3 regions of the Janthinobacterium sp. 1L-D-8-B-C4 genome follow, and region 2 is predicted to be linked to each of the others. Evidence: predicted binding sites of a transcription regulator. Region 2 holds the regulator's gene; each other region holds the start of a gene.
What was found. Region 2 encodes FNR, which switches genes on or off when oxygen is low (the NO sensors DNR and NnrR bind a similar motif). Its sites were predicted from a motif close to TTGATNNNNATCAA; they were not measured.

Region 1: a site for FNR is predicted at 5,646-5,659, ahead of cydD (thiol reductant ABC exporter subunit CydD). Genes of this name have one in related genera too.
Region 3: a site for FNR is predicted at 6,748-6,761, ahead of AC0Z42_RS27330 (CehA/McbA family metallohydrolase). Genes of this name have one in related genera too.

Annotation. Positions count from the first base shown of each region.
Region 1 is NZ_JBXAVX010000003.1:581,765-591,504, forward strand. Features, by position in the region: gene AC0Z42_RS08590 (RlmE family RNA methyltransferase) at 1-206, shown strand, start outside; gene ftsH (ATP-dependent zinc metalloprotease FtsH) at 413-2,293, shown strand; gene folP (dihydropteroate synthase) at 2,407-3,252, shown strand; gene glmM (phosphoglucosamine mutase) at 3,292-4,629, shown strand; tRNA gene AC0Z42_RS08610 (tRNA-Pro) at 4,722-4,798, shown strand; tRNA gene AC0Z42_RS08615 (tRNA-Arg) at 4,896-4,970, shown strand; gene AC0Z42_RS08620 (GbsR/MarR family transcriptional regulator) at 5,021-5,605, opposite strand; gene cydD (thiol reductant ABC exporter subunit CydD) at 5,740-7,413, shown strand; gene AC0Z42_RS08630 (amino acid ABC transporter ATP-binding/permease protein) at 7,410-9,089, shown strand; gene AC0Z42_RS08635 (cytochrome ubiquinol oxidase subunit I) at 9,149-9,740, shown strand, end outside.
Region 2 is NZ_JBXAVX010000014.1:64,319-74,058, reverse strand. Features, by position in the region: gene modB (molybdate ABC transporter permease subunit) at 1-495, shown strand, start outside; gene AC0Z42_RS21970 (sulfate/molybdate ABC transporter ATP-binding protein) at 501-1,199, shown strand; gene AC0Z42_RS21965 (TOBE domain-containing protein) at 1,231-1,998, shown strand; gene AC0Z42_RS21960 (HAMP domain-containing sensor histidine kinase) at 2,003-5,074, opposite strand; gene fnr (fumarate/nitrate reduction transcriptional regulator Fnr) at 5,295-6,053, shown strand; gene AC0Z42_RS21950 (FixH family protein) at 6,054-6,578, opposite strand; gene ccoG (cytochrome c oxidase accessory protein CcoG) at 6,634-8,025, opposite strand; gene ccoP (cytochrome-c oxidase, cbb3-type subunit III) at 8,030-8,956, opposite strand; gene AC0Z42_RS21935 (cbb3-type cytochrome oxidase subunit 3) at 8,949-9,149, opposite strand; gene ccoO (cytochrome-c oxidase, cbb3-type subunit II) at 9,151-9,740, opposite strand, start outside.
Region 3 is NZ_JBXAVX010000021.1:57,310-67,049, reverse strand. Features, by position in the region: gene AC0Z42_RS27355 (molybdopterin-dependent oxidoreductase) at 1-1,158, opposite strand, end outside; gene AC0Z42_RS27350 (NAD(P)/FAD-dependent oxidoreductase) at 1,172-2,398, opposite strand; gene nirD (nitrite reductase small subunit NirD) at 2,395-2,757, opposite strand; gene nirB (nitrite reductase large subunit NirB) at 2,761-5,313, opposite strand; gene AC0Z42_RS27335 (MFS transporter) at 5,324-6,616, opposite strand; gene AC0Z42_RS27330 (CehA/McbA family metallohydrolase) at 6,938-8,551, shown strand; gene AC0Z42_RS27325 (RcnB family protein) at 8,650-9,051, shown strand; gene AC0Z42_RS27320 (LysR family transcriptional regulator) at 9,048-9,740, opposite strand, start outside.

The DNA of each region.
Region 1 (9,740 bases), on a different contig from region 2:
CTTCAGGCGTATTGCTGGTCAAGTGCTTCAAGGATATGGGCTTCAGCCAGATCGTGGAAAAATTCCGTGCTGAATTCAAAGTCGTGGTGCAAAAGAAACCAAAGGCCAGCCGCGACAAGTCATCCGAAATCTTCCTGATGGGCCGGGGGCTGAAGAACCCGCTGAAAAATGCCGTTGAAGAAGACGATTCCGCTCTTGATATTTGACCCGGTATCCGCACATGGGGACGAGAAGTGCAGTGGCGATGCCGGTGAATATGGCCAAATTGTTTATACTGCATTTCATTTCTTGACGTGAGCGCGGTTTTTTTGGCGCACACGGATAGTCGGGCTTTGGCACGGCCCGCTTATTGCGAGTAAAATCGTGTTTCTAGCTATAGCAAAAAGATGCGCACTGCATCCAAGGAGTCTTCGTGAATAACATGTTTTCCAAATCTGCCATCTGGGTCGTCGTACTGCTGCTGCTGTTCATGCTGTTCAAGCAGTTTGATAGCCATGGCGCCACGGGCGGCAGCAAGGCCATCGCTTATTCCGATTTGCTGGATGAGGTCAAAGCCAAGCGCGTCAAGGACGTCGTGATCGAAGGTTCGTCGATTACCGCCAAGCTGATGGACGATACCAAGGTGCGCACCACCGCGACCAGTCTCGACAAGGGCCTGATCGGTGACCTGCGCGACAACGGCGTGCACTTCGACGTGCGCCCACCTGAGGAACCATCGTTCCTGCAATCGATTTTTGTCTCCTGGTTCCCGATGCTGTTGCTGATCGGCGTCTGGGTCTTCTTCATGCGCCAGATGCAGGGCGGCGGCAAGGGCGGGGCTTTCTCGTTCGGCAAGTCGAAAGCCCGCATGATGGATGAAGCAAGCAACACCGTTACTTTCGCCGACGTCGCCGGTTGCGACGAAGCGAAAGAAGAAGTCAACGAAGTGGTCGACTTCCTCAAGGACCCGAGCAAATTCCAGAAACTGGGCGGCCGCATTCCACGCGGTGTGCTGATGGTCGGTCCTCCGGGCACCGGTAAAACCCTGCTGGCACGTGCGATTGCCGGCGAAGCCAAGGTACCGTTCTTCTCGATCTCGGGTTCCGACTTCGTTGAAATGTTCGTCGGCGTGGGCGCTTCCCGCGTGCGTGACATGTTTGAAAACGCCAAGAAACACTCGCCTTGCATCATCTTCATCGACGAGATCGACGCGGTCGGTCGTCACCGTGGCGCCGGTACCGGCGGCGGCAACGACGAGCGCGAACAGACCCTGAACCAGTTGCTGGTCGAGATGGACGGTTTTGAAGCGAACTCCGGCGTGATCGTCGTGGCCGCCACCAACCGTGCCGACGTGCTCGATAAAGCGCTGCTGCGCCCGGGCCGTTTCGACCGTCAGGTGTCGGTAGGCTTGCCCGATATCCGCGGCCGTGAACAGATTCTGAACGTGCACATGCGCAAAGTGCCTATCGGCACCGACGTCAAGGCCGACATCCTGGCCCGCGGCACGCCTGGTTTCTCGGGTGCCGATCTGGCCAACCTGGTCAACGAAGCTGCCCTGTTCGCCGCGCGCCGCAGCAAGCGCCTGGTGGAAATGAGCGACTTCGAAGACGCGAAAGACAAGATCTACATGGGTCCCGAGCGCAAGTCGATGATCATCCGCGAGGAAGAGCGCCGCAATACGGCTTACCATGAGTCCGGTCACGCAGTAGTTGCCAAGTTGCTGCCGAAAGCCGACCCGGTACACAAGGTCACCATCATGCCGCGTGGCTGGGCACTGGGCCTGACCTGGCAGCTGCCGGAACACGACAATCTGTCGGCCTACAAGGACAAGATGCTGGAAGAAATTTCCATCCTGTTTGGCGGCCGTATCGCCGAAGAGATTTTCGTCGGACAAATGTCGACCGGCGCCTCGAACGACTTCTCGCGCGCCACCAAGCTCGCCCGCTCGATGGTCACCCGCTTCGGCATGTCCGACAGCATGGGCGTGATGGTCTATGAAGACAGCGAAAACGAAGGTTTCTTCGGTGGCGCCACGAAAACGATCTCGGAAGCGACCCAGCAAAAGGTCGACGCCGAAATCCGCAGCATCCTCGACACGCAATATGCGCTGTCGCGCAAGCTGCTGGAAAGCAACCGCGACAAGGTCGAAATGATGACCAAGGCCCTGCTGGAATGGGAAACCATCGACGCCGAGCAGATCAACGACATCATGGCCGGCCTGGAGCCGCGTCCGCCAAAAGTCATCCCGCCACGCCGCAACGCTGGCGACAGCGGTGCCGGTGGCATCTCGCCGAACGTGACGGCGCCAGCCTGATCGTCGCTGCCTGCTGATACTTGGCCAGGCGGCAATGACAAGAAAAGGGCAAGGAGCAATCCTTGCCCTTTTTTGTTACCGTTTCCCTCTTTTTTCCGATCACACAGATTCACATGCGACACTATTTACAATTCGGCCGCTTCGGCTTCCAGCTGCAGGCGCAAGAGCAGGGCAGGCGCGCCCTGGTCATGGGCATCCTCAATATCACGCCTGACTCGTTCTCCGACGCCGGCAAGTTCCAGCACCTGGAGTTTGCCCTGTCGCGCGCCGAGCAGATGATTTCGGACGGTGCCGACATCATCGATATCGGCGGCGAGTCGAGCCGCCCTGGCGCGCCGCCGTTGCCGCTGGCGGACGAACTGCAGCGCGTGATGCCGGTGCTGTATGCGCTGCGTGACTGCGGCAAGCCTTTATCGGTCGACACCTACAAGCCGCAAGTGATGCGCGAGGCCATCCTGGCCGGCGCCGACATGATCAACGATATCAATGGTTTTCGCGCCCCCGGCGCCATCGAGGCCGTGAAAGACAGCGACTGCGCGCTGTGCATCATGCACATGCAAAGCGTGCCCGAAACCATGCAGGATCAGCCGCAATACGACGACGTGGTGCGCGAAGTGACGGATTTTTTGCGTGAACGGGTCGATACCATGATGGCCGCCGGCATCGAGCGCGAGCGCCTGTGCATCGATCCCGGCTTTGGCTTTGGCAAGACGGTTGAGCAGAATTACGCCTTGCTGCGCGCAACGAAGCAGTTGCGCGGCGAGCTGGGCCTGCCGGTGCTGGCCGGCCTGTCGCGCAAATCGATGCTGGGCGCCGCTACCGGCCGCCCGGTGGAGCAGCGCCTGGCAGGCAGCATCGGCGGCGCGCTTGCTGCGGTAGCGCAAGGCGCCGAAATTGTGCGTGTGCATGATGTTGCTGAAACTGTCGATGCGCTGAAGGTCTGGCGAATGGCAAGCTGACCTAGTAAGATTTATGATAAACAACAAAAAGAGAACAATATGACGCGCAAGTATTTTGGTACCGATGGCATCCGCGGCCTGGTGGGCACGGCCCCGATCACTCCTGATTTCGTGATGCGCCTCGGCTACGCGGCCGGCAAGGTGCTGGCCCAGTCGCAAAGCGCCAAGGTGCGCCCGACCGTGCTGATCGGCAAGGACACGCGCATTTCCGGCTACATGCTGGAAGCGGCGCTGGAAGCGGGCCTGGCTGCCGCCGGCGTCGACGTGCTGCTGGCCGGCCCGGTGCCCACGCCGGCGATCGCCTACCTGACGCGCGCGCTGCGCCTGACGGCCGGCGTGGTGATTTCCGCTTCGCATAATCCCTACCATGACAACGGCATCAAGTTCTTTTCCGGCCAGGGCACCAAGCTGCCCGACAGCCTGGAAGAGGAAATCGAAGCGGCGCTGGAGCTGCCGATGGATTGCGTGCCCTCCGAAAAGCTGGGCCGCGCCAAGCGCCTGGACGATGCACAGGGGCGCTATATCGAGTTTTGCAAAAGCACGTTTCCGAACGAGCTGGACCTGCATGGCCTGAAGATCGTCGTCGATTGCGCGCATGGCGCCGCCTACCATATCGCGCCCCACGTATTCCATGAGCTGGGCGCGGAAGTGATTGCCATCGGCAACAAACCGGACGGCTTCAATATCAACGCCGGCTTTGGCGCCACTGCCACCAAGGCGATGGCTGCCGCTGTTGTCGAGCACGGCGCCGACCTCGGCATCGCGCTCGACGGCGACGCCGACCGCCTGATCATGTGCGACGCCACTGGCCGCCTGTATAACGGTGACGAGCTGCTGTATGTGATGGTGAAAGACCGCCTGGCAACCGGCGCGGTGGCTGGCGCCGTCGGCACCCTGATGACCAATATGGCGCTGGAAGTGTTGTTCAGGCAGCAGGGCATCGGATTTGCGCGCGCCAAGGTGGGCGACCGTTATGTGCTGGAAGTGATGAAGGAAAAGGGCTGGATCCTGGGCGGCGAAGGCTCGGGCCACCTGCTGTGCCTGGACAAGCACACCACCGGCGACGGCATCGTGTCGGCGCTGCAAGTGCTGTCGGCGCTCAAGCGCAGTGGCCAGAACCTGCAGCAGTGCCTCGCCGAACTGGTGCTGTTCCCGCAAACCCTGATCAACGTGCGCGTGGCGCCCGGTACCGACTGGCAGCAGAACGCCGCCATGGTGGCAGAGACCGCCAGGGTGGAAGCCGAGCTGGGCGACACCGGTCGCGTGCTGATACGCGCTTCGGGCACGGAACCTTTGATACGCGTGATGGTCGAAGCGAAAGATGCGGCGAAGGCGGAAAGCATGGCGCGCCGCATCGCCGACAAGCTGGCCATGTAGTGCCGGCCTCACAGGGAAGGGCGATAGTTATTTCCATCTATTTTGCCTCTGGCAATTGACGAAATTGTTGCCAGGCCTTATTATCTTGTCTTCGGAGTGTGGCGCAGCCCGGTAGCGCACCTGGTTTGGGACCAGGGGGTCCAAGGTTCGAATCCTTGTACTCCGACCAAAGTCATAAAGCGGGCTGTCAGAAATGACAGCCCGTTTTTCATTGCTGGCAGGGATAGGCTATCCTGCCTTTGCATCAGTTAAAATACTGCACCTTTCCGCCCATCGTTCAACGGATAGGACAACGGTCTTCTAAACCGTGAATGGGGGTTCGATTCCCTCTGGGCGGACCAGCGATCGCTGGCCCTCGATGCGCTCGCGCATCCGCATGGATTTTCAGTCTCTACTCTTCTTCCTGTTCCTTCTTGTTGCCGGTGCCAAACAGGCGATCCTTGGCATTCAACAGCTTTTGCACCTTGGCGCCCATCTTCATCAGTTGCGCCATCGATTCGGGCGACAGCCGCTGCAGGTCGTCGAACCAGGTATTGGCCAGGTCGACCAGTTCATACATTTCGCGCATGCGCTCCTGCGCATATTTGTCGCCCGGTTCATTGGCCGGTGCCATCAGCGATTCGCGCAGCACCGTCAAAGTTGGCGCCACTTCGCGACGGCGCCGTTCGGCCGCCACCACCCGGAAAATTTGCCATACGTCACCCAGCGACGAGAAATACTCGCGCCGGTCGCCCGGAATGCGCGTCAGCCGTATCAGTCCCCAGCCCTGCAATTCCTTCAGGCCGATGCTGACGTTCGAGCGCGAAAAGCTCAGATGCTCGGCAATTTCATCGGCATGCAGCGGCTGTTCCGACACGAACAGCAGGGCATACACCTGGCCCACCGTGCGGTTGAAGCCCCAGCGGCTGCCCATCTCGCCGAAATGGCTGACGAAAGTCAGGATCAGCGGCGTCATTTCAATATGGTGAGTTTTCATAATTATCTGGAAGTTTTGCACTCTATTTGCAGCGGGTCAATTGATATTTGTCACGTTTCGCAGTATTATACAAAAAATCGAATTTACAGAAATTACTGAAAACTCAAGAAGTTCTAGCAAACGAAAAATCTGTCATGTCCACCACGCCTCTTGCCTTGCCGCGTTTCGTCCTGCCCCGTCTTGCCAGCGTCATCCAGGGCGGCGCCGCGCTTTTATGGCTGCCGCAGGCGGCCTTGCTGGCCGGGACGATAGCGGCGATGACGGCCGGCGCGGGCTGGCGCGAGGCAGTATTGCCGGCCGCCGCAGTGCTGCTGCTGGGCGTGCTGCGCGCCGCTGGCGAGGCATGGGGCGCGCGCGCCATGTATGCGGCGGCGCGCGTTCACTTGTCGGCCTTGCGGGACCGGGTGGCGCTGGCCCTGGCGCAGCGCTCGCCGCTGGACCGCCAGCGGGCCCAGTCGGGCCAGGCCGCCAGCGTGATCGCCGAGCAGGCCGAAGCCATCGTGCCCTATCTGGTGCGCTACCAGCCCACGCGCTGGAAAGTGCTGCTGGTGCCGCTGGTGATATTGGCCGCCATCGCGCCGCTGTCATGGCTTGCCGCGCTGGTGCTGCTGGTCGCGGCACCCTTGATTCCTGTCTTCATGGCGCTGGTGGGCATCGGCGCGCAAGCGGCCAGCCGCGCGCAGATGGTGGAAATGGGCGGCATGAACGCGTTTTTGCTGGACCGGCTGCGCGGCCTGGCGACTTTGCGCGCGCTGGGCGCCGTCGACGCCACCGCCGAGCGGCTTGACGCCAGCGCACAATCCCTGCGCCGCCGCACCATGGCCGTGCTGCGCATTGCCTTTCTGTCGTCGGCGGTGCTGGAACTGTTTTCCGCGCTGGGCTTGGCGATGGTGGCGGCGTATATCGGTTTCTCGTTGCTGGGCACCTTCAACTTCGGCAGCTGGGGCAGCAAGCTCAGCTTGGGTGAAGGCATCTTTATCCTGCTGCTGGCGCCGGCCTTTTTCGAGCCGCTGCGCGAACTGGCGGCGGTCTGGCATGACAAGGCGGCCGGCGAGGCGGGCCTGGCCGCTCTGGCCGACCTGGCCGATGGCGGCGTCGCCATGCCGGGCGGGGGCGCGCCTGCGATTGCCGTTGCCATTGCGCACGCCACGCCGCCGGCCGTGCAACTGCAGCAGCTGCAATTTGCCCATCCCGGCGAGGCAGCGCTGTTTGACGGTTTTGATTTGCAGGTGCTGCCCGGCGAACATGTGGCCCTGCTGGGCGCCAGCGGCGCCGGCAAGTCCACCTTGCTGTCGCTGATCGCCGGCTTGCTGCCGGCCGATGGCGGCGCCATCCGGATTGGCGATGTGGCGCTGGACGACGCCACGGTTGCGGGCCTGCGCCAGCGCATGGCCTGGATGGGCCAGCGGCCGCACGTGTTTGCCGCCTCCGTCAGCCACAACGTGACCCTGGGCCGCGCCGGGGCGGACGCCGCCGGCGTTGGCGCCGCGCTGCACCTGGCCGAACTGGCCACGGTATCCCAGGCGCAGCCTGGCGTGATGCTGGGCGACGGCGCGCAAGGCCTGTCCGGCGGCGAAGCGGTGCGCCTGGCGCTGGCCCGCGTGGCCATCCATCCGCACGCCGATCTGCTGCTGGTCGACGAGCCGACGGCCCACCTCGACAGCGAAACGGCGGCGCGCGTGACCGACGCCTTGCTGGCCCTGGCGCAAGGCAAGACCATGATCGTCGCCACGCATGATCCGGTTCTGGCGGCGCGCCTGGCCCGCCGCGTGCTGCTGGGCGTGCAAACCCGGGAGCTGCAAGCATGAAAACGTCGTTGATACGCAATCCCCTGTTGCGCCAGCTGTTGCTGGGCCAGCCGCGCAAAATGCTGCTGGGCGCGGCCCTGTCAGCGCTGACAGTGGTGGCCGGCATGGCGCTGCTGGGCCTGTCCGGCTGGTTCATTACCGCCACCTCGCTTGCCGGCCTGGCCAGCACCACTGCGCTGGCGTTCGATGTGTTTGCCCCTTCGGCCGGCATACGCCTGCTGGCGATCGGTCGCACCGGCACCCGCTATGCCGAGCGCCTGGTCACGCACGACGCCACGTTCGCCGCGCTGGCCGCCATCCGCGTGCGCCTGTTTCGCCGCTGGTCGCTGCCCGCCGCCGGCAGCCGTTTGCTGCGCCAGCCGACCAAAATGCTGTTTCGCCTGACGGCCGATATCGACGCGCTGGAAGCCTTGTACCTGCGCCTGCTGGTGCCGGTGTTCTCGGCCGTGTGCGCGGCGCTGCTGGCCGGCCTGGCGCTGGCATTCCTCGATATCACGCTGGGCCTGGTGTTTGCCGCCTGGCTATTGATCAGCGGCGGCGCCATCGGCTGGCATGTGCTGCGCCGCGCGCGCCGCCATGCCGCGCTGCGTGCACGAAACATGGAAAAACTGCGCTCGGCCGCGATCGACCTGGTGGCCGGCCAGACCGACCTGGTGATGGCCGGGCGCCTCGCCGCCGAGTGCCAGTCCCTGGCGCAGCTCGACCGGTCGCTGGCGGCTACCGATATTGCGCTGCAGCGCCTGGACGCCAACGCCGGCGCCGCCTATGGCGCCGTTGGCAGCCTCACTCTGGCCGGCGTGCTGCTGGCCACCGCCGCGCTGGTCGAACAGCAACAGATCGGCGTGCCGGCGGCGGCGCTGGCCGTGCTGCTGGCCTTGACCGCGATGGAACCGTTTGCCGGCCTGCGCCGTGGCGCACTGGAAGCGGGGCGCATGCTGCTGGCGCTGCGCCGCCTGAACCCGCGCGCAGAAGAGCCAGCGGTGCCAGCCGTCCCGACCACCACGGCGGGCTTGCGCCTGCAGCAGGTCAGCGCGATGCATGCCGGCAGCCATGCGGCCGTCGTGCATGGCGTGAGTCTGGTGGTGGCGCCCGGCGAAAAGGTGGCGCTGATCGGCCCCAGCGGCGCCGGCAAGTCGACCTTGCTGGCGCTGGCGGCGCGTGAAATCACGGCGCTCTCCGGCACGGTGAGCGCGCCGCGCGCCTGCCTGTTTACCCAAAGAACCGAACTGTTCCAGGACAGCCTGCGCGACAACCTGCGCCTGGCCGACCCCGGTGCCGACGATGCGCGCCTGTGGCAGGCTTTGCAGGCGGCGGGCCTGGCGCAGGAAGTGCGTGCGCTCACCCAGGGCCTCGACACGCCGCTGGGCGAGGGCGGCCTGGGCCTGTCGGGCGGCCAGTCGCGCCGCCTGGCGCTGGCGCGGCTGTTCCTGCACGACTCGCCCTTGTGGCTGCTCGACGAAGCCACCGAGGCGCTGAACGCCGGCACCGCGCGTGACGTGCTGCAAAGGCTGGCCGGGCGCAGCGCCGGACGCAGCCTCCTGATCGCCACGCATCTGCGGCGCGAGGCGCAGCTGGCGGACCGCCTGGTGACACTGCGCCACGGCCGCATCGTGGCCGAAGCGCGGCGCGGCACGGCCGAATTTGAGCAGGCGCTCGGCAGCCTGCGGGCCGATTAACAAGTTTGCAGCACCGTTGTTTTAATGAAATACACCTAAGGGAACAAACAGGAACACCTATGGACCTCGATATTGTTGCACTATCAAGACTGCAATTTGCGCTGACAGCGCTCTACCACTTCATCTTCATTCCGCTGACCATCGGCTTGTCAGTGATCCTCGCCATCATGGAAACCGTCTACGTGATGACGGGCCGCACCATCTGGCGCGACATGACCAAATTCTGGGGCGTGCTGTTCGGCATCAACTTCGCCATGGGCGTGGCCACCGGCATCGTGATGGAATTCCAGTTCGGCATGAACTGGAGCTACTACAGCCATTATGTGGGCGATATTTTCGGCGCGCCGCTGGCGATCGAAGGCCTGATGGCCTTCTTCCTGGAAGCGACCTTTGTCGGCATCTTCTTCTTTGGCTGGGATAAATTGTCCGCGCGCGGCCATCTGGCCACCACCTGGCTGGTCGCCATTGGCTCGAATTTTTCGGCCTTGTGGATCTTGATCGCCAACGGCTGGATGCAGAACCCGGTCGGCGCGGCCTTCAATCCGCAAACCATGCGCATGGAAGTGACCGACTTTGGCGCCGTGCTGACCAACCCGGTGGCGCAGGCCAAGTTCGTGCACACCGTGTCGGCCGGCTATACGGTGGCCGCCA
Region 2 (9,740 bases):
GGCTACTATCTGCTGGTGCTGCTGGGGCGGCGCGGCACTCTGGGCGTCTGGCTGCAGGAACACTTCGGCATCAACCTGATCTTTACCTGGCAGGGCGCCGTCATCGCCGCCACCATCGTCGCTTTTCCGCTGGTATTCAAGCCGGCGCGCGCGGCGTTTGAAGCGGTTGACGGCCAGCTGGAACAGGCGGCGCGCGTACTCGGTATTTCAGAGCTCGCGATTTTCTTTCGCGTCACCCTGCCGCTGGCCTGGCGCGGCATCCTGGCCGGCGTGCTGCTCGGTTTCGTGCGCGCGCTGGGCGAATTTGGCGCCACCCTGATGGTGGCCGGCAGCATCCCCGGCAAGACGCAGACCCTGTCGGTAGCCGTGTATGAAGCGGTGCAGGCGGGCCAGGACGACACCGCCAACACGCTGGTGCTGATCACCTCCGTGGTGTGCATCGTGGTGCTGCTGGCCGCCGGCAAGCTGGCGCCCGGTCGCATCGCCCACAGGTAAAACCCATGCAACTCGACCTCGATATCCGCGCCACTTTGCGCTCCGGCAAACGCAGTTTCAAGCTGCATGTGCAATGCACGTCCGCCAGCCAGCGCATCGCCCTGTACGGGCCGTCCGGCGCCGGCAAGAGCATGACCCTGAAAGCGATCGCCGGCCTGTTCACCCCGGACGCCGGCCATATCCGCCTGAACGGGCGCACCCTGTTCGATTCCGCCGCCGGCATCAACCTGGCGCCGCAGCAGCGCAATGTGGCCTATCTGTTCCAGGACTATGCGCTGTTCCCGCACCTGACGGTGCGCCAGAACGTGGGTTTCGGCCTGGCGCGCGGCTGGTTCAATCCGAGGCCGCGCGAAAAACTGGCAAAAGTCGAGCATTGGCTCGATGCATTTCATCTGCAGGAACTGGCGCACCAGTATCCCGACGAGTTGTCCGGAGGCCAGCGCCAAAGGGTGGCGCTGGCAAGGGCACTGGTGGCCGAGCCGGCCGCACTGCTGCTCGACGAACCGTTTGCCGCGCTCGATCCGGCGCTGCGCGTGAGCATGCGGCTGGAACTGAGCCAGTGGCAACAGCAGCTGGGCGTGCCGATGATCCTCATTACGCATGACCCGGAAGATGCGCGCATCCTTGGCGAGCATGTGCTTACCTTGCGCGATGGCCGCATCGACACGGTGGCAGACAACCAACACGAGGTAAAAATTGGATAAGGTGGAAATTGGCCTGCAAGGCTCGGTCTGGATGACGGTGGGAGGCGAAAACCTCGGCGGCGCCGGCAGGGTGGAATTGCTCGCTGCGATCGCCGAATGCGGCTCGATCACGCAGGCGGCCAAACTGGTGAAGATGAGCTACAAGGCGGCCTGGGACGCCATCGATGCGATGAACAATCTTGCCGGTGAACCGCTGGTGGAACGCCTGACGGGTGGCAAGGGCGGCGGCGGCACGCGCCTGACGCAGCGCGGGCGCCAGCTGGTCGACAATTTTCGCATTATCGAGATCGAGCATGCGCGCTACCTGCGCCAGCTGAGCGGCCAGGCCGAAGGCATTGCCGACGACCTGTTACTGATACGGAGAATGGCCATGAAAACCACGGCACGCAATCAATTCCTCGGCAAGGTGGCCGAACTTAAATCCGGCGCGGTCAACGACGAAGTGATCCTGGAATTGCCCGGTGGCCAGCAGATTGTTGCCGTCATCACGCAGGGCAGCAGCGACAGCCTGGGTCTGGCGCCCGGCGTGGAAGCGTTCGCGCTGATCAAGGCCTCGTCGATCATCCTGGTGGCGGATGGCGAAGGCGCGCGCTTCTCGGCGCGCAACCAGCTGGCCGGCAGCGTCACGCGCGTGCAGACGGGCGCCGTCAATACGGAAGTGGTGCTCGATTTGCCAGGTGGCGGCACGATAGCCGCCATCATTACCAATCAAAGCGCCAGCGAAATGGAAATCGCCGTCGGCAGCCAGCTGACGGCGATGTTCAAGGCGTCGAGCGTGATCCTGGGCGTGCCCGCATAAACAATCAATCCTCCAGCCGCGACAGCCAATCCGCCGCCGCCGCCAGCACTTGCTCCAGTTCCAGCACCGTCTGCGCCAGCAGCGCCGGCACTTCGTCGTGGCGGCCTTCGTCGATCGCCTGCTCGGTGGCGAACGAGGCGCGTATCAGGCGCTTGGTGCCCAGCGTACCCACCGAACCGCGCAGGCCGTGCAGGATGCGCGCAACGTCGCTGTGGCGGCCCTCCTGCAAGGCCGCTTCGGCGTCGCGCAACGGTGTCATGCCCTTGTTCAGGGCGTCTTCCACCATGCGCCGCAAGACCGCCCTGCCCTTGGGGTCCTTGCCCATCACGCGCATCAGCGCGGCCATGGAAAACACTTCCTCGTCGAGTGGCGCCGCCGCTACCGCCTGTACTGCGGTGCGCTTGGGCAGGTGGCGGTTGATCACTTCCATCATTTCCTCGACCACCACCGGCTTGGCAATGAAGTCGGTGATGCCGGCCGTCATGCAGCGCTCGCGCTCGGAGGCCAGCACGCCGGCCGTCATGGCGATCACCGGCAGCTGCAAGCGCAGTTCGGTGCGGATGATGTGGGTGGCGCTGAAGCCGTCCATCACCGGCATCTGCATGTCCATCAGCACGATGTCGTAGCGCAAGGACTCCATGCGCAGGCGTTCGACCGCCTGCAGGCCGTCGCCCACCACGTCCAGCGTGGCGCCCATGTGTTCCAGGATGCCGCGCGCCACCGCCTGGTTCAGGTGATTGTCTTCCACCAGCAGGAAATGCACGCCGGCCAGTTCGGTGCCGCTTTGCTGCAGCGCGATATGCTGTTCGCCGTCCTGGGTGGCGTTCAGGGCCTGGTGCAGCGCGTCGAACAGGCTGGAACCGGTGATCGGCTTCATCAGCACCACGTCGGCCTCGGCCGCGCTGGAGATTTCTTCCAGGTGATTGCGGGCAAACGCGTTGACCATCACCACGATGGGCTGGCGCTGGCCGGTGGCCGCCTCGCGTATCGCCTTGGCCGTGGCCAGGCCGTCCATGACGGGCATGTGCCAGTCGGCCAGCACCACGTCATATGGCTGCCGGCTGGCCAGGCGTTCGCGGTACAGCTCGATGGCGGCAAAGCCGGAGTCGACTTCATCGGCGGCCCAGCCCCATGCTTCGATCAGTTTCACGATCAGTTCGCGCGTGGTGCGGTTGTCGTCGGCCACCAGCAGGCGCAACTGGCCCAGGGCCGGTTTGCGGCGCTCTTCGTTTGGCTGCGCCAGTGCTTCGAACGGCACGCTGAACCAGAAGCGGCTGCCCTTGCCTTCGCTGCTGGCCACGGCGATATCGCCGCCCATCATGTGGATCAGATGCTTGCTGATGGCCAGGCCCAGGCCAGTGCCGCCGAAGCGGCGCGTGATGCTCTGGTCGCCCTGCGAAAAGGCGGTAAACAATTGTTCCTGCTGCTGCGGCGTCATGCCGATGCCGGTGTCGCGTACTTCAAAGCGCAGCCAGGCCTGGCCGGGCGTTTGCTCGGCCAGGCTGACGGCCACCACTACTTCGCCGCTGGCGGTAAATTTGATGGCATTGCCGGCCAGGTTGACGAGGATCTGCTGCAGGCGCTGGGCGTCGCCCACCAGGCGGCGCGGCACGTCGGGCTCGACCGCGATCGCCAGTTCCAGTTCCTTTTCGCCGGCATTCATGGTCATGGTGGTGGCCAGCGTGTTCATCACTTCATCGAGATCGAATTCGACCGGCGACAAATCCATGCGGCGCGCCTCGATCTTGGAAAAATCAAGCACGTCGTTGAGGATGCCCAGCAGCGACTGGCCGGCCACGCGCACCATGGTCAGGTATTTGCGCTGCTCGGTATTGAGTTTGGTGTTACCGAGCAAATACACCATGCCCAGCACGGCGTTCAGCGGCGTGCGGATTTCATGGCTCATGTTGGCGACAAAGTCGCTCTTCGCGCGGTTGGCCGCTTCGGCGCGGTCGCGCTCGTCTTCGAGTTCGGTCGCGCGTGCTTCCACTTCCTGCTGCAATCGGTCGCGCTCGCTCATCAGGCCGTTGAAGGCCGCCGTCAGTTCGCCGATCTCGTCGCGCTGCTCGACCGGCAGCGGCGTGAAGCGCTGGCCGCTGCTGCGCAGCGCCAGCAGGGTGTCTCGCAGGCGCACCAGCGGCGACAGCAGGCGCACCGTGACCCAGCCCAGCACCAGCGCCGCCAGCAGCGAGGCGCAGGCGCTCCACAGGATCAGCCGGTACAGCACGCCGTCAAACGGCTCGAAGGCGTCATCGACCGGCAGCGAGGCAGCCAGCAGCCAGTTGACCGATTTCAGGTGCTTGAAGCTGTTGACGGCTTTCACGCCGCGGCTGTTGGTGCTGACCATGCTGCCTTCGCCGCCACGCGCGATCAGCGCGCTGGTGGCGGGGTTGGCATTGTCGGCGCGCGGCTGCAGCAGCTTGGCCGGATCGGGATGCAGCACGTACAGCGGCACCTTGCCCTGCGTCAGGATGAAGTAATAGCCATTCTTGCCCACCTTGGCCGTGCGCAGGTCGCCCAGCAGGTTGTCCTTGTACAGGCGCAGCACGCCGATCACGATGCCGGCCACCTCGCCATTGGCGCCGATCACCGGCGCCACCATCTGCACGATGGGCAGGCCGCTGGACTTGCCCAGCATCGGTTCGGTAATCATGGGCTGGCGCGTGCGCATGACGGTGCGGAAGTAGTCGCGGTCAGCCACTTCGACACCGCTGCGTCCCGGCACTTCGGGCACGTCGCTGACCACTTTGCCATGCGCATCGAGCACCAGCACGTCGTCGAACAGGGCCAGCATGGCGCGCTGCTCATGGTACTGGCGCAGCTGGGCCGGCTGTGCCATCAGCGCGGCGGGCTGGCGGCGCGCCGTTTCGCTGATCACGTCAAGCAGCATGCCAAGCTTGTCGTCGAGTTCTTCGGCGGTGCGTTCGATCATGGCCGTCTGCTGGCTCAGCAATACTTTGGTGAAATCGTCGCGCATGCGCTGAACCTGCACCAGGGTCACCAGGGCGATCATGGCGATCGAGGTCAGGCTGGTAGCCAGCGCGACTTTTGCTTTAATGCCCAGAGGCTTCATCATTTCCTTATCCTTGGCAAACGGGCAGGCGGCACAAGCGTGCTGCGAGAGATGCTATCAGGAATTCTCCTATCAATACATCAACTTGGCAAGCATGGGCTTGTGGCGGCGTTGCCATGAAAATAAATGCAGAAAGTGATTTAAGCATCGCATTTCGCCGAAATTGGCACATTGCCTCTGCAGATACAGTAAACTCGTTGTTGTATTTTCTAAAAGGATGCCCATGTCACAAGAGCTGTTGTCTCCAACCTTGCCCCCCGTGAACGTGGAAGCGTTGCGTGCGCGCTGCGCCACCTGCAGCATGCACCAGCTGTGCCTGCCCATGGGGCTCGACGTGGGTGACATGGATCGCCTTGATCAGATCATCGGCCGGCGCCGCAAGGTGGTGCGTGGCGCCTCGCTGTTCCGCATCGGCGATTCGTTCCAGAACCTGTACGCGATCCGCCTGGGCCACTTCAAGACCTACCAGATCAATCCCGGTGGCGAAGAGCAGGTGACGGGCTTCCAGATGGCCGGCGAACTGTTGGGCATGGACGCCATCAGCACCGACCGTCATCATTGCAATGCGGTGGCGCTGGAAGACAGCGAAGTGTGTGAAATTCCATTTTCCAGCCTGGAGCAATTGCTGGGCAATATGCCGACCCTGCTGCGCCATTTCCACCGCATGATGAGCCAGGAAATCACGCGCGAGCAAAGCGTGATGCTATTGCTGGGCAATATGCAGGCGACCCAGCGCTTTGCCGCCTTTATCGTCAACCTGGCGTCGCGCTATGAAGCGCGCGGCTATTCGAGCAGCAAGTTTCAATTGCGCATGTCGCGCGAGGAAATCGGCAACTACCTGGGCCTGACGATCGAAAGCATCAGCCGCCTGCTGTCGAAATTCAAGAAGGAAGGCTGGCTGAGCGTCTCGAACCGCGAGATTGAAATCTTGCAGCCTGCCAAGTTGAAGGCGATTACAAACGGTACTGACACCTGCAAGTAATTACAGTTCGTTGTCGGCGTGGATGGTGATGTCGCGCTGGGCCGGCCAGGCCCAGATGCCCGACAGGCGCCATACGCGCTGCTGGTCTTCCACCAGCACCTGCCAGCGGCTGCGCTCGAGCATCGGCAGCGACACTGAAAAATTGCCGTTGGCATCGGGCTGCACCATCAGGCGGATATCTTTTTCCGGCAAGGTGGCATGCGCCAGGTGCAGCAGCAAAGGCTGCCGGTAAGCCTTGCCGAAGCTATGCACGGAACCGGTGATGCGCGACTGCGCCACATCGTAGGCCAGGCTGGTATCCATCGCCAGGTCGCTGGCGACCGTGTCGCGGCGCAAGTCCTGGTTGATCGCCTTGCCTTGCTTGTAGTAGTCGCCCACCACCAGCGCATCGGGCTGCGTGAACGCGATATACCCCATGAAGCTGCCGACGACGACCGACAGGCCGGGGCCGATCATCAAGAGCCACGGCCAGCGGTGCTTGTACCAGGGATCGACGGGGGCTTGCAGTTTGGCGGTCTTGGACATGGTGTTTCTCCTGATTCAATATGGCGCCAGGCAAGGCCCGGCGCCGCTTCCTGGTTTAACGCGGCACGATGAATACCGCGCTTTCGCGCACATGCAATGAGGGATCGTCGATCGATTGCAGCGTGATCTGGATCTTGTTCGAACCCTTCTCGCCGACGCCGTGCGGCACGCGCAAACGCACCGGCCAGCCCAGCGTTTCGGTCGGCTGCAGGGTCACTTCCTCGCGCGTCAGCAGGGCCAGGCCGGGCAGGCCCGACACGGCGATCCGGAAGTGCTGCTGCTCTTCCGAGGTGTTCATGATCTGCAGGCGATACACGTTTTCGATCATGCCATCTTCCACTTCCCGGCCCATCGAACCGCGGTCGCGGATCACGTCCATTTTCAGGGGCGTGCGCAGGAACAGCGAGGTGCACACGGCGATGATGATCAAGGCCAGGATCGAGGTGTAGATCAGCACGCGCGGGCGCATGGCGCGCCGGCGGATCTGCTGCGAACTGAAGTTGTTTTCCATCGCATGGTCGGTGCTGTAGCGTATCAGCCCGCGTGGCCGTTCGACCTTGTCCATCACGCTGTTGCAGGCGTCGACGCAGGCGGCGCAGCCGATGCATTCATACTGCAGGCCATTGCGGATATCGATGCCGGTCGGGCACACCTGCACGCACAGGGTGCAGTCGATGCAGTCGCCCAGTTTGGCTTGCGCGCCGTCCTTGGCCGCTTTCTTGTTCAGCGCGCCACGCGGCTCGCCGCGTTTTTCGTCGTAGGTGATGATCAGGGTATCCTGGTCGAACATGGCGCTCTGGAAGCGCGCATACGGGCACATGTATTTGCATACCTGTTCGCGCAGCCAGCCCGCGTTGCCGTAGGTGGCCAGGCTGTAGAACAGAATCCAGAACCATTCCCAGGGCCCGAAATTGAAGGTCCGTACTGCATGCACCAGATCCTGGATCGGCGTGAAGTAGCCGACAAAGGTAAAGCCGGTCCACAGGGCGATGGCGCCCCAGGCCAGGTGCTTGGCAACCTTCTTGCCGGTCTTGCGCACGGAAGGGCCTTGCCGGTCGAGCGCCATGCGCGCGCTGCGCGTGCCTTCGATCTTGCGTTCAACCCACAGGAAAATTTCCGTGTAGACGGTTTGCGGACAGGAAAAACCGCACCATACCCGCCCGGCAATCGCCGTGACCAGGAACAGCAGATACGCCGCGATGATCAGCAGGGCCGCCAGATAGATGAAATCCTGCGGCCACAGCACCACGCCGAAAATGTAGAACTTGCGCGTGGTCAGGTCGAACAGCAGGGCTTGCCTGCCGTTCCAGTTGAGCCACGGCAAGCCGTAGAACGCCAGCTGGGTGAGCCACACGCATACCCAGCGCCATGTTGCATAGCGCCCTTTGGCCTCGCGAGGGTAGATCTGCTCGCGGGCCGCATACATCTTGATGACTTGGGGTTCCATTTGCTTACTTCACAGGAACCGCAGGCTGGGGGTTGGAGAGGCTCCAGATATACGCCGACAGCACATGCACTTTCGACTCGCCAAGGAAGTCACCGAAGGCGGGCATGGTGTTGTTGCGGCCCTTGCGGATGGTTTCCATGATGGTGTCGGCACTGCCGCCATACAGCCAGATCCTGTCGCTCAGGTTCGGCGCGCCGAGTTGCGCGTTGCCCTTGGCATCGGCGCCATGGCAAGCCATGCAGGCGCCGAACTTCGATTTGCCCAGCACCGATTTGACCGGGTCCGAGGTCGAACCCGACAGGCTCAGCACATAGTGCGCGACATTCTCCACATCCTGCTCCGAACCGAGGGCGGCGCCCATCGGCGGCATGATGCCGTTGCGGCCATGCAAGATGGTGGTCTTGATGATGTCGGGATCGCCGCCGTACAGCCAGTCCTTGTCGGTCAGGTTCGGAAAGCCCTTGTTGCCGCGGGCGTCCGAACCATGGCACTGCGCGCAGTAGGTCAGGAACAGGCGCTGGCCGATGGCGTTGGCCTGCGGGTCGGCGGCCACGGTTTTCAGGTCTTGCTTCAGGTACTTGTCGAACAGGGGACCGTAGTCGGCTTCCGCCTTTTTCAGTTCCTGCTCGTACTGGCCCGACGATTTCCAGCCCAGCTTGCCCGCATAGGTGCCCAGGCCCGGATACAGGAACAGGTAGGCCAGCGCGAACACGATGGTGATATAGAACAGCCACATCCACCAGCGCGGCATCGGCGTATTGAGTTCCTTCAGGTCTTCGTCCCACACATGGCCGGTGGTGCCGTCGGCCGGGGCGCCCGGCAGTACCGTCACCTTCGACTGCGAGTACAGCAGCACGCCGCAGCCGATGATGCCCAGCAGGGACAGCACGACGATGTAAATATTCCAGAAACCACTGGTAAAGTCAGACATGGCCGCGCTCCTCTTTTGCCGCTCCGGCATCGGCCGGATAGTCCAGCGCCTCGTCGGCGAACGGCAGGTTGGCCGCCGCGGCGAAGTCCTTGTTGCTGCGGCTGAAAGTCCACCACAGGATGCCAACAAACGTCGTAAAGGAAACCACCGTCATGACGCTGCTGGCGCTGTCGAACAGGTTCTCGATTGCCATGCTAATTCCTCGTTTTGATTAATGTGCCCAGGCCTTGCAGGTAGGCCACCAGGGCGTCTTCTTCCGTCTTGTCCTTCAGCTGCTCGGGACCGGCCTTGATCTCTTCCTCGCTGTACGGCTGGCCCAGGCGTTTCAGGGCGCGCATCTTCGGCACGATGTCTTCCGGCGCCAGCCTGGTTTTCGCCAGCCATGGGTAGGACGGCATGTTCGATTCCGGCACCACGTCGCGCGGATTGTTCAGGTGCGTGCGGTGCCATTCGTCGCTGTAGCGGGCGCCGACCCTTGCCAGGTCGGGACCGGTACGCTTGGAACCCCACTGGAAAGGACGGTCGTAGACGAACTCGCCGGCCACCGAATAATGGCCATAGCGCTCGGTCTCGGCGCGCAGCGGACGTATCATCTGCGAGTGGCAGTTGTAGCAGCCTTCGCGCACGTAAATGTCGCGGCCAGCCAGGCGCAGCGGCGAGTACGGTTTCAGCCCGGCGATCGGCTCGGTGGTGCTCTTCTGGAAGAACAGGGGCACGATTTCAACGGCGCCGCCGACGCTGATCACCAGGGTGACCAGGCCGATCAGCAGCCAGGGGTTTTTTT
Region 3 (9,740 bases), on a different contig from region 2:
CTCGACCGCTTTCAGGCCGGGCTTATCCGCGATGCGCGGCGAATCCCAGAACGTCTGCACGGCCTCGCGGTGCGCCGGTTTGTCCAGGTCCAGGTGGGCCGCCAGCATGTTTGCCAGGCCGCCCACTTCGCGCCCGCCCATGGCGTTGGGCTGGCCTGTCAGCGAAAATGGCCCCATGCCCGGCTGGCCGATGCGCCCGGTCGCAAGGTGGCAGTTGATGATGCTGTTGACCTTGTCGGTACCGCTCGAGGACTGGTTCACGCCCTGCGAAAACGCCGTGACGACCTTGCGCGTGGCGGCAAAATCGCGGTAAAAACCGAGCAGCGCCTGCGGGTCGACCTTGCAGATCTTCGCCACTTGCAAGGGGTCGGCGCAGTCGACATGGGCAGCGGCCAGCGCCTCGTCCAGGCCAACGCTGTGGCGCGTGACGAAATCATCGGCGATCACGCCCTCTCTCGCCAAGTAACACAGCAGGCCGTTGAACAGCCACACGTCGGTGCCCGGTTTGACGGGCAGGTGCAGGTCGGCCAGTTCGCAGGTGGCGGTGCGGCGCGGGTCGATCACCACCAGTTTCAGATTCGGCCGGCTTTCCTTGAGGCGCGCGATGCGCTGGAACAGAATCGGATGGCACCAGGCCGTGTTCGAACCGACCAGCACCACCATGTCGGCCAGTTCCAGGTCCTCGTAGCAGCCCGGCACGATGTCTTCGCCGAACGCGCGCTTGTGGCCAGCCACCGCCGACGACATGCACAGGCGAGAATTGGTGTCGATATTGGCGCTGCCGACATAGCCTTTCATCAGCTTGTTGGCGATGTAATAGTCTTCCGTCAGCAACTGGCCCGAGACATACAATGCCACCGCATCGGGACCGTGTTCGTCGATAATCGCACGCAGGCCGCCGGCGACTTTATCGAGCGCATCATCCCAGGACACCGGCGCCAACGCGCCGTCCTGGCGCAGCTGTGGGTACAGCAAGCGGTCGTCGAGACTGACGGTGTCGCCCAGGGCCGAGCCTTTCACGCACAGCCGCCCCAGGTTGGCCGGATGCTTGGCGTCGCCGGCGATGCGGATCGCGCCATCGGGCAGGCGCGTCGCTTCGACGCCGCAGCCGACGCCGCAATAAGGGCAAGTGGTTTTCACGGGCGTGCAGGTCGTCATGGGAGCTTTCCAGTCAGGCAGCCAGGTCGCACAAGGCCTGGCCAAACAAAAGGTGCGAGCGCAGGCGGCTGATGTCGCTGCGCTTCTGTATCAGGTCGAAATACCACGGGCCGTCCTGCACCTCGCCATACAGCACGGCGCCGGCCAGGCGGTTGCCCTGCACCACCAGGCGCTTGTAGACGCCGCGGCGCGGGTCGCGCAGCACCAGGTCTTCGCTGCCTTCGCCGCCGATAATGTCGCCGGCCGAATACAGGTCGATGCCGGTCACTTTCAGTTTTGTGGCGCTGGCCTGCTGCACATAGCGGCGATGGCCGGCGCCGGCCAGGTGGGCGCCGCAGACGCGCGCCTGCTCCCAGATCGGTGCCACCAGGCCGAAGGTGGCGCGCCGGTGCTGCACGCATTCGCCGACCGCATACACGCGCGGATCATAGCTTTGCAGGCAGTCGTCGACGACGATGGCGCGCTCGCAGTGCAGGCCGGCCTCTTTCGCCAGCGCGATATTGGGCCGCACGCCGGCCGTCATTACCACCAGGTCGGCCGGAATACTGCTGCCGTCGAGAAAGCGCACGCCCTGCACGCGCTCGGTGCCGAGAATTTCGGCGGTCTGCGCCTGCATCAAAAAGCGCAGGCCCCGTGCCTCCAGCGCCGTTTTCAGCAGCATCGAGGCCGGTGCGTCGAGCTGCTGGTTCATCAGGCTGCCGCTCATGTGCACCACGGTGACGTCCATGCCCTGGCGCTGCAGGCCGTTGGCCGCTTCGAGGCCCAGCAGGCCGCCGCCGATCACCACCGCGTGGCGGTGTTCGCGCGCCGCGCGCAGCATGGTGTCGACGTCGTCGATATCGCGAAAGCCGATCACGCCAGGCAGTTCATGGCCGGGCACTGGCACGATGAACGGCGTCGAGCCGGTCGCCAGCAGCAGCCGGTCATAGCTCACATTGATGCCGGACAGCGCGTGTACCGTGCGCGCCTTGCGGTCGATGCGCACCACCGGGTCGCCCGCGTGCAGGGTGATGCCGTTCTGCGCATACCACTCGCGCGTATGCAGCATGATGTCGTCCACCGTCTTTTCGCCGGCCAGCACCGGCGAGAGCAAGATGCGGTTGTAATTGCCGTGCGGCTCGGCGCCGAACACCGTAATGTCGTACAAATCCGGCGCCAGTTTCAGCAGCTCTTCCACCGTGCGCATGCCGGCCATGCCGTTGCCGACCACCACCAGCGATGGTCGTTTGGCCGGGTTCACAGTGCCACCCACACCATGCCGCCAAACACGCGCGTCGGCCAGGCGGCCACCGAATACTCGGGCGCTTCGATGCACTCACCCGTGTGCAGGTCGAAATGCTGCTTGTAGATCGGCGAGGCGACCACGATGCGCTCCCCCAGGCTGCCCACCAGGCCGCGCGACAGCACCGAGGCGCCCGCATTCGGGTCGACATTATCGATGGCGAAAATCTTCGGACTGGCGTCGCCGACACGAAACACGGCCACATGCCGGCCTTTTAACAGCGCGCAGACGCCGGTGTCGGGCACGATATCGTCGAGCTGGCAGATGGCCATCCAGTTGTCGGCGCTGATGCCGGAAAGTTCGTTAATCGCGTTCATGAATCAAGCCTCCACGGCAAGGATGGGGATCACGGTACTGCGGCGTTCAAGTTCGGTGGCGGGACGGATCTGGCCCCGTTCTTCGACAAACACCACGTTTTCATCGTTCTTGTCGCTGTTGACGAAATGGCGGAAACGCTGGCGCACGGCCGGGTCGCTGACGGCGGCTTTCCACTCGCACGCATAGGTGTCGACCACGTGCTGCATGTCCGCTTCCAGCTCAAGCGCCAGGCCCAGGCTGTCGTCGATGATCACGCGTTTCAGGTAATCGAGGCCGCCTTCGAGGTTGTCGCGCCACACGCTGGTGCGCTGCAGGCGGTCGGCCGTGCGCACGTAGAACATCAAAAAGCGGTCGACATAGCGCACCAGCGTGGCTTCGTCGAGGTCGGAGGCAATCAGTTCGGCATGGCGCGGCTTCATGCCGCCATTGCCGCACACGTACAGGTTCCAGCCTTTTTCGGTGGCGATCAGGCCGATGTCCTTGCCTTGCGCTTCGGCGCATTCGCGGGTGCAGCCAGAGACACCGAACTTGATCTTGTGCGGCGTGCGCAGGCCCTTGTAGCGGTTTTCCAGTTCAATTGCAAAGCCCACGCTGTCGGCCACGCCGTAGCGGCACCAGGTCGAGCCGACGCACGATTTGACCGTGCGCAGCGATTTGCCGTAGGCGTGGCCCGATTCGAACCCGGCGGCGATCAGCTCTTCCCAGATCGCTGGCAGTTGATCGACGCGCGCGCCGAACAGGTCGACCCGCTGGCCGCCCGTGATCTTGGTGTACAGGCCGTATTTTTTCGCCACCGTGCCGACCGCGATCAGGCCATCGGCCGTCACTTCGCCACCGGCCATGCGCGGCACCACCGAATACGTGCCGTCTTTCTGGATATTGCCAAGGAAGTAGTCGTTGCTGTCCTGCAGGCTGGCGTGGACCGGCGTGAGCACGAAATCGTTCCAGCAAGAGGCCAGGATATTGGCCGCCAGTGGTTTGCACACGTCGCAACCGAGGCCACGGCCGTGCGCTTCGAGCAGCGCGCCGAAGCTGCGAATCTTGCCGACCCGCACCAAATGGTGCAGCTCCTGGCGCGTATAGGCAAAATGTTCGCAGACATGGTTGTTGACCGCCATGCCCTGCTTCTTCATTTCCGCCTTCATGATCTGCGTTACCAGTGGCACGCAGCCACCGCAGGCCGTCCCCGCCTTCGTGCAGGATTTCAATGCGGCTATGGTAGTGGCGCCATCGGCCACCGCCGCGCACAGCGCACCTTTTGAAACATCATTGCACGAGCAGATCTGCGCGCCATCGGGCAAGGCGTCGACACCGAGACCCACCTTTTGCTGGCCATCGGCCTGCGGCAAGATCAAAAACTCGGGCGACTCGGGCAGCTCGATCTTGTTGAGCATCATCTGCAGCAAGGTGCCGTATTCGCTGGCGTCGCCCACCATCACGCCGCCCAGCAGGTATTTGCCGCAGTCGGAGACGACGATTTTCTTGTAGATCTGCTTGCGCTCGTCCATGAACTGGTAGGAACGGCTGCCCGGCGCATTGCCGTGCGGGTCGCCCAGACTGGCCACGTCCACGCCCATCAGTTTCAGCTTGGTGCTCATGTCGGCACCCTTGAACGACGCTTCGCCCTCTTCCTGCAGCACATGACGCGCCGCGATGCGGGCCATTTCGTAGCCGGGCGCCACCAGGCCGAATATCAGCCCGCCCCACAGCGCGCACTCGCCGATGGCGTAGATGTCGGGGTCGGAAGTAACGCAGCTGTCATCGATGGCGATGCCGCCGCGCGGCCCCACTTCCAGGCCGCAGGCGCGCGCCAGTTCGTCACGCGGGCGGATGCCGGCCGAAAACACGATCATGTCCGCTTCCAGGTGGCTGCCGTCGGCAAACTGCATGCGGTGCGTGGCGGCTTCGCCGTCGACGATGGCCAGCGTGTTCTTTTGCGTATGGACGGTCACGCCCAGCTCTTCGATCTTGCGGCGCAACACGCGCGCGCCGCCTTCGTCGACCTGCACCGCCATCAGGCGCGGCGCAAATTCCACCACGTGGGTGTCGAGTTTCAGGTCGCGCAGCGCTTTCGCGCATTCCAGACCCAAAAGCCCGCCGCCGATCACCACGCCGGTTTTCGACTTGTCGCCCCAGGCCAGCATGGCTTCCAGGTCTTCGATGGTGCGGTAGACGAAGCAGCCGTCCCGGTCCTTGCCGGGCAGCGGCGGCACGAACGGCGTCGACCCGGTGGCAAATACCAGCTTGTCGTAGGCCAGGATCTCGCCGGTGCTGACGGTGACGGTTTTTGCCGCCCGGTCGACCGCGATGGCGCGGGCATTGAGCTTCAAGGCCACGTTGCCCTGGTCGAAAAAGCCGGGCGCCACCAGCGACAGGTCTTGCGCCGATTTGCCACTGAAAAACTCGGACAGGTGCACGCGATCGTATGCCGGGCGCGGCTCTTCGCACAGCACCGTCACGGACAGGCGCGTATTGTTTTCCAGTGCGAGGCGTTCGAGGAATTTATGCCCGACCATGCCATGGCCGAGGACGACGATTTTCAGGGGGTGATTCATGCTGTTCTCCTCAGGCCGCAGCCATCTTCGATTCGGCCGCGCTGGTGGTAAAACGCACCGCGATCGCACACAGGGCCGACACCACCACCAGCACGCTCAGGATGATCAATGTCTGGCGGATGTCGCCCGTGCCCTTCATCAGGAAACCGGCCGCCACCGCACCGACATTGCCGCCGGCGCCGATAATCCCGGCCACGCCGCCCAGCGCCTTGCTGTCGATAAATGGCACCAGCGCGTAGGTGGCGCCGCAAGCCATGTGCGTGAACAGGCCGAACACCAGCATGGCAATCACGGCCCAGGTGACGCTGTCGACCTTGGCAAACCACAGCAGGCCGACGCCTTCGCCGATCATCAGCATGAACAGCAGGGTGACGCGGCTGTTCAGGTTGCCGCGCAGCGCCAGCTTGTCGGACATCCAGCCGCCCAGGGCGCGGGCAAACAGCGCCAGCAGGCCAAAGCTGCCGGCGGCCAGGCCGGCGGATTTGAGCGACAGGCCGAAATGGTCGACGTAGTAGACGGCGGCGATATTATGGATAAAGATCTCGATGCCGAAGCAGGCGCCATAGGTGACGAACAGCAGCCACACGCGGTAGTTGGCGCTGGCGGCCTTGAAGCTGGCCCACCCGCCCTTTTTGCCGCCTTCGATGGCGATGCCGGCCTTGCGCATGTCGGAGTAATTGCCTTGCGGGCAGTCTTGCGTAAAGCGCCAGTAGAGGGCCGCCATCACCAGCATCAGCACGCCCGGCACCAGCAGCGCTACGCGCCAGCCCATCGATTCGGACACGCCCAGCATCACCAGTGCGCCCAACATCAGCGGCATCAGCGCCTGCGCCGCACCGCCGCCTGCATTGCCCCAGCCGGCGGCGGCCGCATTGGCCGTGCCGACCACGCGCGGCGCGAACATTACCGAGGTGTGGTACTGGGTGATCACGAAACTGGCGCCCACCGCGCCGATGCCGAGGCGGAAGAACAGGAAGCTTTCATAGCTTTGCGAAGCGGCCACGCCCAGCACGGGAATCGCGCCCAGCAGCAGCAAGCCGGTATAGGTCTTGCGCGGGCCGTAGCGGTCGCACATGGGGCCGACGATCAGGCGTACCAGGATGGTGATGGCGACGGCGGCGATATTGATATTGGCCACTTGCGCCAGCGACAGGCCAAACTCGCCCTTGATGATGGGCATCAGCGGCGCGCAGGCGAACCAGGCGAAAAAGCAGACGAAGAACGCCATCCAGGTCAGGTGGAAGGCGCGCATGGGTGGCGTGGCGAGGGAAAAGAGCGTGATGCTGGTAGCTTTGCTGGCCATGATGGTTCCCGAAGTATCCCGTTAGAAAAACAAAAACGGCGCCCGCTCCCACCGATCACAAAATCAGTTGAGCGGACGCCGTTGTCCATGGTGGTCCGTCGTTGGACCGTTGTTTGTTCAGGGGATCGCCGTTGATCCGTATCTATCCTTTAGCAAACGCCGTGCCAGCTTTCACCAAGGGCTAGCCCTTGAAATGCAGGCCGTTTGCGCCCGCTCATGGTTTATCGCGGTGCAGCATTGCCACTTCGTGGTGCATGCACGGAACCGAAAGATGGCAGAGCTTGTCTAATCGTTATCGAAGTCATCCCTGTGGAGGCAATCATGGCCGGGCGACGGTATATGGTGGCAAGCTGGGCTTGTGCGCTGGTGTTGATCTCCTTGCCCGCGCAGGCGGCCGAACCGAAAGAACACAGCGAACTGGAAGCGACCGTGGAAGCGCCATTCCGGGCGGCACCGGCACAGCGCCGCACGCAGGCACGCACTTTTGTGGTTCGCCTGGAGCATCCCGATGGCGGCAGCGCGCACGCCGTCGACTGGAGCTTGAACCTGTCTGGTCCCGGTGCACAGGGGCTGCTGCGCCGCAGCTGGTCGGGACGGCAAGTGCTGGAAGGCGGCAGCGCCATCCTGCGCCTGCACTGGGATGGCCGCGGCGTTGATCGGCGCCGCGCGCCGGCAGGCTTGTACTCGCTTAGCCTGCTGGCCAGCAGCGGCGACGACACGGTAGAGCAGCAATGGCAGATCGCCGTCGACCGTGACGCACCCTCGGCGCCACGCATGGCGGCCATGTCCGCACCAGTGGTGGGAAGCACCTTCCCCTATCGCATCGTCCATGCCAACCTGCACAGCCAGACCCGCCACAGCGACGGCGGCGCCGCGCTGGACGCCTGCAAGGGCGCGCAGGAGCCGCAATCAGCGCCCTACGGCCCGCTGGACGCCTACCGCTATGCGCAACAGCATGGGCTGGACGTGCTGCTGACGTCCGAGCACAACCATATGTATGACGGCTCCGACGGTACCAACGCGGCGGCCGAACCGTTCGATACGATCGCGCTGTACCACGCCGGCCTGGCCGAAGCGGCCGCTTACACCGCGGCCCACCCCGGCTTCCTGGCCCTGTACGGCATGGAATGGGGCGTGATCAACAAGGGCGGCCACCTGAATATCTTCAACAGCGAGCAATTGCTGGGCTGGGAAAAAAATGGCCGTGGCGAACTGCTTGCCGAAATCGACACGCCGAAAGGCGATTACGCCGGCCTGTACACCCTGATGCGCGAGCGCGGCTGGCTGGGCCAGTTCAACCACCCGGCGCGCTCGGGCCAGTTCCTGGTGGGCGGCCAGCCGCTCGGCTACACGCCCGATGGCGACGCGGCCATGGTGCTGTGCGAGGTGATGAATACGTCGGCTTTTTCCACCAACGAGCAGGAAACGGAAACCCGGCGCAGCAATTTCGAAGCGGCCTGCAACCAGGCCCTGGCGGCCGGCTACCATGTCGCCTTCAGCAGCAACCAGGACAATCACTGCGCCAACTGGGGCGCCGCCTATGGCAACCGCACCGCCATCCTGATCGACCGCGACGCCGCCCTGTCGCGCGACAGCCTGTTCGAGGCACTGCGCGCGCGGCGCGTGTTTGCCACCATGGACAAGCATGGTCAACTGATCTTTACCGCCAACGGCAGGATGATGGGCGAGCGCTTCGACAACCAGGGCCCCTTGCAACTGGCCGTCAGTTTCAGCAATACGCGCGGGCGCCAGGCGGCAGCCATTGCCATTGTCCAGGGAGTACCTGGCGCCAATGGCAGCGTGACGGCCCTGTCGGACCAGGCCAGCATCAGCCTGACACCTGCACCCGGCCCCCACTTCTACTACGCGCGCATAACGCAGGACGACGGCAACCTGCTCTGGTCGGCGCCCGTGTGGGTCAACCAGCTGCCCTGAAAACTATGTGCGCCAGCAGACTGAAACCGTACGTCAACAGTGTTCTACTGCAACTATTGACCAGCTGCTTTGCTAGTCCTGTTAAAAAGGAACACCACATGAACAAGAAAATCCTCGTCTCCTCCCTGATCGCAGCCTTTATGGTTTGCAGCACCTCGGCCTTTGCCCAGGACCGCCATGACCGGAATGACAACAGGCAGCAACAGCACGACCAACGTGGCGATCACCACGATGACCGCCGTGACGACCATGCGCGCCCGAATGACGGCAACAACGGCAACCCGCACGCCCGCAACCGCGGCGTCGGCCCGCGCCACAATCTGTACAAGGGCAACCGGTTGCCGGCCGAATACCGCAACAGGAAACATGTCGTCAACGACTGGCGCGCCCGCCGCCTGAGCGCACCGCCACGCGGCCACCAGTGGGTAAAGGTCGATAACGACTATGTGCTGATGGCGGCTGCCACCGGCCTGATCGCGCAGATTATCCTGGGCAATTAACTCGGCGCCACCGCGCCGCCGTCACGCGCCATCAATTCGACCACCCAGTCGATAAAGACGCGCAGCTTCTTGCTGACATGGCGGTTTGGCGGGTACGCCAGGAACAAGGGCATGGGGTCGACCGTCCATTGTTCGAACAGGGGCAGCAGCTCGCCCCTGGCCACATGCGGGCGCGCCATATAGTCCGGCAGCCACAGCACTCCCAGCCCCGCCACCCCGGCCGCCAGATAAGCATTGCCGTCGTCGATCGACAGCACATGCTGGCCCTCGATCCTGACGCTCTTGCCCTCGTGGTGCATCACATACGGAAAACCGTTGCCAGTGCGCGCCCAGCGAAAGCGCACGATGCGGTGCGCGCTGTCCTGCAACTCCAGCGGATGCAAGGGCGTGCCGAGCCGTGCCAGATAGCTTGGCGCCGCATACACGCCCAGTTGCAAGTCGGCGATCTTGCGCGCCATCAGCGACTGGTCGGCAAGTTCCCCACCGCGTATCACGCAATCGACATTGTCGCCAATCACGTCGACCATGCGGTCGCTGGCGCCCATGTCGAGCACGATATCGGGATACAGCGCATGAAAGCGCGGCAGCGCCGGCACCAGCAGCAAGGCGGCCAGCGGACTGGGCACGTCGATCCGCAACGGGCCCCGTGGCAAGGCGGCTGCATGCGGCAAGCTCGTTTCGATTTCTTC